Regions from separate parts of the Clostridium hominis genome, predicted to be linked through region 2. Evidence: riboswitches for the same ligand, from Rfam matches in the RefSeq annotation. Region 2 holds a riboswitch; the other holds the start of a gene.
What was found. Region 2 has a riboswitch for cyclic di-GMP ahead of H8S20_RS19120 (flagellar basal body protein). Riboswitches for the same ligand answer to the same signal wherever they lie in the genome.
Positions count from the first base shown of each region.

Region 1: it holds a riboswitch for cyclic di-GMP, as region 2 does, so the genes downstream of both, H8S20_RS03110 (NPCBM/NEW2 domain-containing protein) here and H8S20_RS19120 (flagellar basal body protein) in region 2, are expected to answer to the same signal.

Region 1 is NZ_JACOOO010000004.1:288,260-294,281, forward strand. Features, by position in the region: gene H8S20_RS03110 (NPCBM/NEW2 domain-containing protein) at 1-4,117, opposite strand, end outside; cyclic di-GMP riboswitch class I at 4,295-4,379, opposite strand; gene H8S20_RS03115 (hypothetical protein) at 5,067-6,022, opposite strand, start outside.
Region 2 is NZ_JACOOO010000047.1:91,481-97,502, forward strand. Features, by position in the region: gene fliD (flagellar filament capping protein FliD) at 1-463, shown strand, start outside; gene fliT (flagellar protein FliT) at 475-804, shown strand; gene H8S20_RS19115 (flagellin N-terminal helical domain-containing protein) at 916-1,770, shown strand; cyclic di-GMP riboswitch class I at 1,961-2,044, shown strand; cyclic di-GMP riboswitch class I at 2,214-2,297, shown strand; gene H8S20_RS19120 (flagellar basal body protein) at 2,522-2,845, shown strand; gene flgC (flagellar basal body rod protein FlgC) at 2,851-3,255, shown strand; gene fliE (flagellar hook-basal body complex protein FliE) at 3,266-3,565, shown strand; gene fliF (flagellar basal-body MS-ring/collar protein FliF) at 3,588-5,111, shown strand; gene fliG (flagellar motor switch protein FliG) at 5,127-6,022, shown strand, end outside.

The DNA.
Region 1 (6,022 bases), on a different contig from region 2:
TTGGGTGTAATTTTAAATTGAAGTTTTCATTAAATGCTTCACCCTCTTTTAGATATTTGTTATCATTCATGTACCATAGCTTTTTAGTTGTTTTTTGATATTGTTTCATGTGTTCTGCTGTTTCCTCATTTACACGGAAGCCATGTCTAGCAAAATGTTCAGTTAAGTCCATTTGCATTACATTAGATGCAGCAATTACCCAAGCTTCATGCTTGTTATCCCAGCTTCCACCACCTAATGAAGTATTGGCTCTAAACTCTTGTTGTAATCTAGGCCAGAATGTTTCATCATATAACTGTAATTGCCATAATGGAGCTATGTGTTGTAAATTAGAGTAATCATTTTCTGGATACCAAATATTATTTGAGTAATCCTCCCTTGTTACCTTAGGGAATATATTAGCTTCGTATTGGTTTTGTTGAGAAAATCTACTTGCCTTTCCTTCTAATACTTCAAAATGTAAAGGTAACATATTATTTGTAACTTCTACTACACTCATTCTAGCAGTATCCATATTATGTCCTAATTCATGCATTAATCCCCAACCAGTGTTATAGCCTAAAACTGCTCCCTGCTCATTTTGGTTATAACCTGTTATACCATTACCTGCATTCATGAAGCCACCATTATCTAACCACTTTAACATTGATACATATCTGTAATTGTAGTCTGAGTTTACTTCACTTGAACCATCAAAGCCCCAGAATTTCATTGCTTCTGCTACTATTCCATCTACCTTATTTGCAGTGTATGAAGGAAGTAAATTATTCTTTTTGTACCAATCCAAAGCATATGTTGCTCTAGTGTTAACTAAGTTCTTCTTACTAAATACTTCATATACATCTGGTAGTGTAGGATCTTTTTCTAGCTTATCAACATATTCTTCTAGTTCCTTCATTATAGCTTCATCAGAATCTTGTCCTAATACGAAATCAGGATATTCAAAAGCACCTTCTATTTTTATCTTAGGACTTCTTATTTGTTGCTCCTTTGTATAAGGGTTAACAGTGTATAATACCCCTGCCTTAGCTACATTTGGTCTTAATTCATTAGAATTAAGTTCAGGTATTGTAATAACATTTTTACCAGGAGATAATCTTAAATCAACATTACCATTATGTTGAGAATCCATTTGCTTAAACACTAATCTAGGAGTTGGTGTTCCTGGTTCTACATCTACATAAACAGTTATTTCTTGTCCTGACTTAACTGCTAAACCTGTTGGTTGCCAATCTTGGAAATTCCACATTTGTCTTTTTTGAGATTCTTTTATAGAGTCTCCCCTAGATTCTAATTCATACACATACTGTTTAGCTTGTTCAGGATTTTGAACTATATCCTTAGCTCTTTTTATATACTCCATTAACTCTTCTTTTAATGGATGTGTATTAACTTCTCTCTCTAAAGTTTCTATTTCTTCTATTGTGTCATACTCATCAACTAATTCATTCATTAAATCACTTGTAAACATGTTATAAACTTTATTAGCTATAGAGTCTTCTTTTAAGAAAATTAATTCATTTAAGGTAGCCCAGCTTTGATCTCCTTTAACTACTCTTATTTTTAATCTTTGGAATTTAGTAGGCTCAAACTTTGCCTCAACTAAACCAGTAGTTTTATCTGCTTTTGCAGTAGATACTAGTTTGAAGTTATCTCCTTTTGTTGTAGCAGAAGCATAAATTTCAAATTCCTCTAAGAAACCTTTTCTGTCTGATTTTCTAGCACCATAAGCTATTCTATCTATAATTACCGGATTTATAAATTCTACAGTAACTTCATTTTTCCAATCTTCTTTATTAGCTGTATTAGTTTCCCAATATGTATCTAAATCACCATCTATGGCATTATCTATTCTCATAGTAGACCATTGTCCACCGTTGTTAGATATTTTCTTTATATTCTCTCTATTTATAACAAACTGATCCATGTACTCCTTATTGTTATAATGGTTAAACTTTTTAGTTTTACTTACAGTTGCTTCAACTTCTCCTTGTTCAACCAAAGCCTTAGCATTTTCTATATCTTCTTTAAAATCTTCGTAGAATGGATGTACTTTAACTTCATCTTCTAATTTATTTAAAGCTTCCATATTAGCATATTCTTCGCTTACAGTATTCATAGTTTCGTCTGTGAATAAGTTATCCATCTTATCTATAATTGTGTCTTGTTTATATAAACCAAACTCATAAGCTAGTGCAAAGTTTTCATAAGCTTTAGTGTATACAAACTTAACTCTTCTAGCTTCTGTTGGATTAAACTTTATAGAAACTGAATCATTAGTTCTACTTGCTCTACCACTTGTAACCTTTTCGAAAGTATCACCTTCTAAAGTTTTAGATACATATATATCAAACTCTTCTGCAAATCCTCTAGCTCTAGGTGAAGTGTAAATTACCTTATCTATAGTTTCTAGTTTATCTAATGTCATAGTAACTTCATTAGTATGGCTTTCGTTATTTGTTCTATTTGAATGCCAAGAAGTTTCAACATTACCATCTATTGCTCTTGCTATTACATCATTAGCATAGTGACCCCCGTTAGTAGTTATGTTTACTATACGCTCATTATCTATTTTATAAGTCTTATCATACTCTGCTAACTCAGGTGAACCAAACTCTTTAAATTTAGATACTCTTGCATCCACATATGTAGCTTTATTATTTTCAAGTATTAATCTAGCATCATTTATACCTTCTTTATATAAATTATATAAAGGGTGTTGCTCTAATTCTTTATCAAACTTTTCTAGCTTCTCTATAGAATTAAACTCACTACTTATTTCATTTTTCTTATCATTTGTAAATAATGTAGCGTACCTTTCACTTAATTCATCTTGCTTATATAATCTCATTTCTGAAGCAAATGCCCTACCACTGTTACATTCGTTAAATACTAATTTAACTCTTTTAACTTTTGTAGGAGCGAACTTGAATTCAACCATGTCACTTGTTACACTAGCTTCTCCATCGGCTATTTTTTGGAATGTTTCTCCTTTAGAAGTTTCTGAAACATGTATTTCAAACTTAGTAGGAAATCCTTTGCTATTTACACTTCTAGCTTTATAAGCTAATCTATCTATAACTTGTGCTTCATCTAAAGTTAAAGTTATTTCATTTGTGAAATCTGTGCTATTATCTTTGGTAGTTTCCCAATGTGTATTAGGGTCACCATCAAACATATATTCATATTTAGTACCTGGATATATTCCACCATTAGCTTCTACTTTAGTTATTTTATTTGTTGATATCATAAATTTTTCATTATAAGCGTCTTGATATTCTGTATCATATGCAGTTAATTTCGATACTTTAGCTATACCACTTTCTAGTTCTTCCCCTTCTAATATAGCTATAGCATTATCTATATCTTCCTTGAAGTTTGCATAGAACGGATGATCTTTAGCTTCTTTTTCTAAAGCTTTAAGATCTTCTAAGTTAGCAAAATCAGGGCTAACTTCATTCATGTTATTGTCAGTGAAAAGTGTTTCCATCTTATCTAAAGTTTTATCTTCTTTGTAGAACCAAAACTCTGAAGCACTTGCCCAACCATTATGAACATCAGAGAATATAAACTTAACTTTCTTAGCTTCTACTGTATCAAATTTAAATTCAACCATATCTCCAGTTACTTTAGTGCTTGTAACTTCTCCAACTAATTTGTAATCTCCATCTTCTGTTTCAGATACTAGAATTTGTGCAGTTTTAGGATAACCTTTAGGTTTCGCCCCATCTTGTCTAGTAGCATAAGCTAATCTGTTTATTTTTTCAACATTTTCAAATTCAAATTCTACTTCGTTTTTAAAGTCTGCTTTATTCTCTATTCCAGTTTCCCAGTGTGTTTCTAACTTGCCATCTATAGCATTAGTTATAACACTTTGATTGTACTTCCCCCCATTATTAGTTATTGATTTTACATTTACCCTATAAGCTTCATTATACTTAGTGAAGTTTTCATAATCCTTCATTTTGAAATTCTCCACCACCATATTTGGGCTTACTTTCTTTACTATGCCTGTTGCTTTATTTCTTGCAATTTCATCTGCAAAAGCACTCATTGTTGGCATAGTATTAGTAACTACTATAGACATAGCTACTAATGCTGCGATTTTTCTTTTCATATTTACCCCTCCTGATTTTCCCCCTCAGAAGTACATTATAGATAAATTTTCTTTAAGAATAAAAAAAAGTTACTCAAAAAGAGTAACTTAATACAGACTTGATAATTTAATATTTTTCATATAAATATACGCAATAATACTAACTATAAATCTTAAAACAAAAAGTATAATGTACTCTTTGGCAACTGGCTGACATAGTTTTAAAACCTTAGTCCCTATAGCTTTGCGTCCCTACGTTTCCATAGGTTTGCCTATTAATTTTTTCAATAAAATTCTATCATATTATATATTTTTTTGTCAATTATTATCCACTTTTTCAATTTTTACATTTATATCAAGAAATTATTTAATTGCTATCGCTCCTGATGTTAACTTCAATACTATAAATTTATTAAATCTTGCTACTAAAGAAAAGAGCTGAATTATTATTGAATAAATACAAAGAGCTCCCCCTAAAAATGGTAGATACTATGATGAATTATTAAAAGCAAAATTTAATTTTTATAAAGAATTTATTTCTATAAAATAGAAAAACCGTGCAGAAAAATCTGTACGGTTTTATTTGGTGGAGGCGATACGTAACTATTAATACCCTCGACTTCTAAAATCTAAATAATATTGATTTCATTACACAATTTCTCAAATATTATTTACTAATATTCCTCTAATCTAGTTCTTCTTAATTATATGCTTATATTAAATTTAATTTAGGTAAGTCTTCTTTTTAATCAATTCATAAACTTTATTCATTCCACTACCTAATACTTCTACAAATTATTTAATATTTACTCCCATTATAATATTCTACTCTTTTCTCTGTTAATTTTCTTAATACTTATTTGTTTTATATCCATTAATAAAATTATCTTCACTTGTTATATACTGTTATTTTTTATTGTATAAACTTATTTCTTATTTTTCATAAAAAAATAGTTCATATACACTCTTTCTAAATTATCTTTATAATATTTTCTAGTAATCCATCTTTAAACACTAAAAATAAAATAGCTAAACTAATTATCCAATAGGTTATATTCATTATACAAAATGTTTTTTCAATATTTTTTTTATTTTCACCAAAATGCTTTTCTTCAATCTCTAAAGGTTCTGATAATCTAAATTTTTCATTATACTTATGTATATTGAATAGATACTCCTCTTCTATTTGCTTAAATTGTCTTTTTATATTTGGAATAATGTAAAATATATTAATTATTAAAACAAAACAGTATGCAAGCATTATTACTTTCATTATTTTCAAACTTGAATTGTCCTCTAATGAATATGTTAATAATCCTGTTGCAATAGTTGCTACAAATGCTAGAGCATTACTACTATTTTTCATCATAAGTTCATCTATCTTTTCATTAACACTATTAATATTATTCTTTATCCTATCAATTAATGTAAATCTAGACTCAAAATATTTTTCTATTGAGTCTTCAATAAATTCATCATATGAGTCTTTAGATGATACTACTAGCCAATCACTATTTTTCAATATCAAGTTATATATATTTCCTTGACATTTTGCAACAACAATACTAACAATAATATTCCTTACAAAATTAATTTTATCTGCAGATGAATTTGAATAAACCCAAGTGTACAACTTAAATAAATTTTTCATTGAATTTATAGAGTATTCAGTTGCCTTAAACTCTATTTCAGCTCTTTTAGTTGCAATAAAAATACTTTTTACTTCTCCATTAGTATCTATAGTAATATTTGCAAGCGACTTAATAATTAAATCTGTACATAAATGTACAATAATTTCTGCTATATTATTGTCTATATATTCTATATCAGCAAAAAGATCATTTGGAGTGATCCACTTTGTTCCATCAATCCAATTTGATAATTCATTTCTTTGTCTTATTTGTTCTTTTCTAACTTCCTGTGTTT
Region 2 (6,022 bases):
TGATAGTGAGCTAAGAGCCTTTATGGATGATATGAAAAGTGCAATGCTAGGACCTTTTGAGAGCTTAGGTAAGAGTTTATCAGACATAGGTATTACAAGTGTTGATAATTACAATAAACCAGGTCAAATAAAACTTGATGTAGATAAATTTACAAAAGTTCTTCAAGAAAATGGAGATTTAGCAGAAAAGATTACTACTGGTGTATTTGATAAAGTAAAAACTAATATGTATAAATATGTAGGAAGTTCTACTAGTATATTCGCTAAAAAAGCAGGTATTGAAAAGACATCAACTGATCTTAATAACTTATATTCTGAACAAATTAGAAAACAAGAAGAGCAAATTAAAAAGTTAACGAGTAAGATGAAGACAAAAGAACAACAGTTATATTCTAAATTTGCAAGATTAGAAGCAACTATGAGTAAGCTTAACTCACAAATGAATTATTTCGTTAATCAGTAGGTGAGTATAGCATGGAAAGTAAAATAAAATTGTATAAAGAGTTAACTATAGCTATGTTAGAATCTCTACAAGATGAAGATTATGAAGGATTTGATTTGTTAATAGAAGAACGGGAAGGATTTATAAAAGTATTAATAGCTAATGATGAAATAGAAAGTTTTAAGCTGTTGTATGATAGAGAAAAATTAAGAGGTTTAGAGCTTGAGATTAAATCATTATTAGATAGAAAAATTCAAGATACTAAAAAAGAAATAAAGGAATATAAAGTTAGTATCCAAGGAAATAAATTATACAATAATATAAAAAAAGAAAATTTAAATATTTTTTCAAAAAAAGTATAAAGTATTTTAAGTATACACCGATATATATAACATAAGGTTCTTCAAGAGGAAGTTAAGCCTTATAGAATATAAAAGACAAGGATGTCGTCAAAAATCAAGGAGGGTTTTACAATGATCGTAAACACAAATATGAATGCTTTAACAGCACACAATGCAATGACAAAGAATACTGCTTTATCAGGAAACTCAATGGAGAAAATTTCTTCAGGATTAAGAATTACTAAGGCTGGAGATGATGCTGCAGGATTAGCAATCTCTGAAAAAATGAGATCTCAAATTAGAGGATTAGACCAAGCTAGTAGAAATGTTCAAGATGGTATCTCTATGGTTCAAACTCAAGAAGGGGCTCTAGAAGAGGCTGGGAACATAGCTCACAGAATGAGAGAACTTGCGGTTCAAGCTGGCAATGATACATTATCAGCAGAAGATAGAGTAAAGATAAGTACTGAAATTAATCACTTAGGTGAAGAAATGTTAAAAATTGCTCAAGAAACAAAATTTAATGATATCAATGTTTTAAATGGAACAACAGCAACAACAACTATTCAAGCTGGAGCTACTGATGAAACTAGAACTATAAATAATGTAGACTTAAAGGATATAGCTGAAACGCTGACAGGTCTAGTTATAGCAACTGATACAGGTGCCATAACTGGTACTTCAACTATGGCTGTGGATACTAATGCAAATGCTCAAACTTTAATAGAAAATATAGATACGGCACTTGAAGATATTAATACTGGTAGAGCTAATATGGGAGCTATTCAAAATAGATTAGAATATACTCAAAGTAACTTAACTACTTCAAGTGAAAATTTAACAGCTGCTGAATCAAGAATTAGAGATGTAGATGTTGCTAAAGAAATGGTTAACTTATCTAAGTTAAATATTTTATCTCAAGCTTCTCAATCAATGATTTCTCAAGCAAATCAACAACCACAAAATGTATTACAATTATTAAGATAATTAGTTTTATAAGGGTAAAGCAATTGCTTTATCCTTTGTTTAATATAATTACAATATAAGTTTAAAAAGTAAAGTTTAATAACAAAAAAAGTGTAATTATAAAAATAATTCTAAATATAGGTAAAATTATGTAAAAAAATTGTGAAAAGTATAGAAATAAATAGAAAAAGGGTATATAATGATACTTGTAAATTAAATATGGCAAACTTAGGGAAATCTAAGGACGCAAAGCTATAGGGGCTAAAATTAGAAATCATGCCAGCCAGTTGCCGAAGAGTCAGTGAACTTTTTGTTTTGAGATTCATGTTAAAATATACAAGTATTATTATAATATTTAAGTATAAAGGGTAATTATATCCTACACTTAATATAGATACTTGTCTTTTAAATAGAATTTTATTAACTACTGTCTTCGGACAGTAGTATTTTTTTGCAGAATTTTAAAATTGAATAGGCAAAACTAGGGAAACCTAGTGACGCAAAGCTATAGGGGCTAAAATTAAAAATCATGCCAGCCAGTTGCCAAGGAGTCAGTGAACTTTTTGTTTTAAGACTTTGTTTATGTAATATTAGACGATAGTTATAATAATTATTATTATATTTAAGTTAATAATAATTGTTATTAAAGTATGTGTTTTAATAGTAGATACTTATACAATGTTTTTTAGAATACTACTCTCTTTGGAGTAGTATTTTTTTTGTTAAAAAATTCAGAGAATTAAAAAAATTGAAAATAAGAAGGGGAGTAAATATGGAAATATATAGACTTTTAAAGACAAGCCTAGATGCTACTGAGATTAGGGGGAAGACTATAGCAAATAATATAGCAAATATAAATACACCTGGATACAAGAGAAAATATGTAACTTTCGAAGAAACTCTAAACAATATAAATAAAAGTCCAAAGATAGAAGTTAAAGAGGATAAGTCAACATCAATAAGAACAGATGGAAATAATATTGATTTAGAAAATGAAAAAGTAAATCAAGCCGCAAATACACTTATGTATAACGGATTGGTTAGTGTAACAAATACAAAATTAGCAATAGCTAAAAGTGTGATAACAGGAAGGTAATTAATATGAGTATATTTAATGGTATGAGAATAAGTGCAAGCGGTTTATCGGCAGAGAGACTAAGATTAGATGTAATTTCATCCAATATTGCAAATTCAAGAACTACTAGAACAGAAGATGGAGGGGCTTATATAAGAAAAACAGCTATATTCTCTGAAAATTATGATAAAAAGTTAGGGTTATTAGGTGTAAAGACAACAAAGGTAGAAGAAGATAAATCTCCTTTAAAAAGAGAGTATGATCCTAGTCATCCAGATGCAGATGATGAAGGATATGTAGAATATCCTAATGTTGACTTACTAGTTGAAATGTCAGATTTAATATCGGCATCAAGAGCATATGAATCGAATGTTGATACATTAAATGCTCAAAAGAATATGATATCTAAAGCTTTAGAAATAGGAAGGTAGTGGGTAGGTTATGAATATACAATCAATAGGGTCAAGTTCATTATTAAATAATATAGGAATGCAAAGCTTAGAAAAGAACATAGATGAGAAAAAGAGTTTTTCAGATGTCATAAGTAATGCGATTAATAATGTAAATGAAAAGCAGATAAATGCAGATAACAGCATAGAAAGCCTTATAAAAGGTGATGATATTACAATGCATGAAGTAATGCTTTCAATGCAAGAGTCACAGCTTTCAATGCAATTACTTATAGAAGTAAGAAATAAAATGGTTGAAGCATATCAAGAAATAAATAAAATCCAACTTTAAAATCCATTAAGAGGTAAATAATATGCAGAAGAATTTTATAGAAAGTATAAAAGAATTCATAAATAAGTCAGTAGATGGATTCAAAAAGTTAGATAAGAATAAGAAATATGCTATAGGAATTGGTGTAGTAGCTATAGTGTTAGCTATCATATTTAGTTTCAATTATAGTGTTAAGAATAAATATGGAATTCTATTTTCAGGCTTAGATACATATGATGCAGCCAACATAAGCAAGGCTTTAGAAGACAAAGGTGTTGAGACTAAAATAGAAGGAAATACTATATATGTTCCAAAGGAGCAAGTGGACAGATTAAGATTAGAACTATCTTCTACCATTACTAATGGTTCAAAAGGGTTTGAGTTAATGGATGAGGGGTCAAGCCTTTCTATGACTGATGAAGAGTTTCAAATAAAGAAATTAAGAATGTTGCAAGGGGAGCTTGAAAAAACTATAAAGACATTTCCACAAGTAGAAGATGCTAGAGTACATATTACACAAGGAAAAGAGTCTGTGTTTACCAATGAAAATAAAGAAGGTAAAGCCGCTGTTTATATAGCTTTGAAAGCAGGAGGAGAGTTAGATGAATCGCAAATAAAGTCGATAATGTCTTTAGTTTCTGCTAGTAGCACAAATGTACCAAAGCAAAATATAGAAGTTATAGATCAAAATATGAATTTGCTATCTGAAGATATATATGATGAAAATGGAAATCCAATTAAAAATGTTGGATTAGCATCTTCTAGATCGGCAGAAAGAGAGCTAAGCGAAGAGTTACAAAAATCAGTAGTTTCAATGCTTGAACCTATTTTTGGTAAAGATAAAGTTAAGGCTACTGTAAATGCTAATTTGAATTTTGATACAGTAGAAAAAAGTGAAATCAAAATAGATCCAGATAAGGTAATTAAATCAGAACTAAGAACTGAAAATTCAATTCTAGATAGTAGTGCGACAGGATCGCCAGTAGATAATAATATGACTAATACAGGAGAAGGAGAGAATAGCAATAGTACATCTAAAGAAGAGCAAATAGAGTACGAAGTAGGCAGAACAGAAACAAAAACTATTACTACCACTGGAGAGGTAAAACGTATAACAGCTTCTGTAGCAATAGATGGGGATATTACAGAAGAGACTTTAGCTAATGTTGAGAAGATGGTTTCATCAGCTATAGGAATGGACACAAATAGAGGAGACCAACTATCGGTAGTAGCTATGAAATTTAATGGACAAGTAACGGATGTATTTGCTGATGATGAAGCTATGATGCCAGATATAACTAATATTGCATATATTGCAGGTGGATTAGCACTTTTAATATTAATAATTATTATAAGTGTACTAATTTATAGAGGTAGAAAAGGAAAAGAGGAAGATGAAATAGATGAAGTTTTTGAGTCTATAAATAATAAGGATATCATAAATGAAATATCACAATTAAGAGAACAACCTAAGAAAGAGATAACTCTAGAAGATGAAATTAAATTAATAGTTTCGAAAGATCCTGAAGAAGTAACTAAGTTAATTAAGACTTGGATAAATGATTAAAGGTAGGTGATAAAAGTGGAGAAAGATATTTTAATTAGAGGGAATGCCTATGATTTAGGGGATATAAAAAAGGATAAGATAAGTGGTGCGAGAAAAGCTGCTGTATTACTAATGACTATAGGTGTTGATTTGTCATCTAACATAATAAAAAATCTATCAGATAAGCAAATACAAAAAATAGGAGTTGAAATAGCAGGGTTACATACAGTTACTGCGGATGAACGAAGAAAAATATTAAACGAGTTTTTAGAGATAAGAAAAAGTAGAGATTTTTCAATAGAAGGTGGAATAGATTATGCGAAGAGTCTTATTCAAGGAAGCTTTGATGACTCTAAAGCAAGCAAACTTATGGAAGGTATAAACTATGAAGCTTACACTAAGGTTTTTACAGCTGCTAGGAAAGCTGATGCAAATCAAATACTTTCATGTATACATGGAGAAAGCGCTCAAACTATAGCTATAGTTTTAGCTCATATTCAACCAGAAAAGTCTGCACAAATAATATGTAATTTAAATGAGGACCTACAAAGAGAAGTTGCTTTAAAACTAGGATCAATAGAGAGAATATCTCCTGTAGTAATAAAAGCTGTAGATAAGATTCTTGAAGAAAAATTAGCATCAATAAGTGAAAAGAAAATAGGTCACTCAGATGGATTTGATAATTTAATAGATATTTTAAGTAAGGTAGATGGAAGAACGGAAAAAAATATTATGAATTTCCTAGAAGTTAAAAACACTATTTTAGCTGAAAAAGTTAAATCTAGTATGTTTGCTTTTGAAGATATATTAACTCTAGATAATAATTCAATCCAAAGAATATTGAAGGAAGTAGATTTAAAAGATGTAGCTATTGCACTTAAGGGAAGTGGCAATAGCATATCAGAAGTAATATTTAGAAATCAATCTAATAG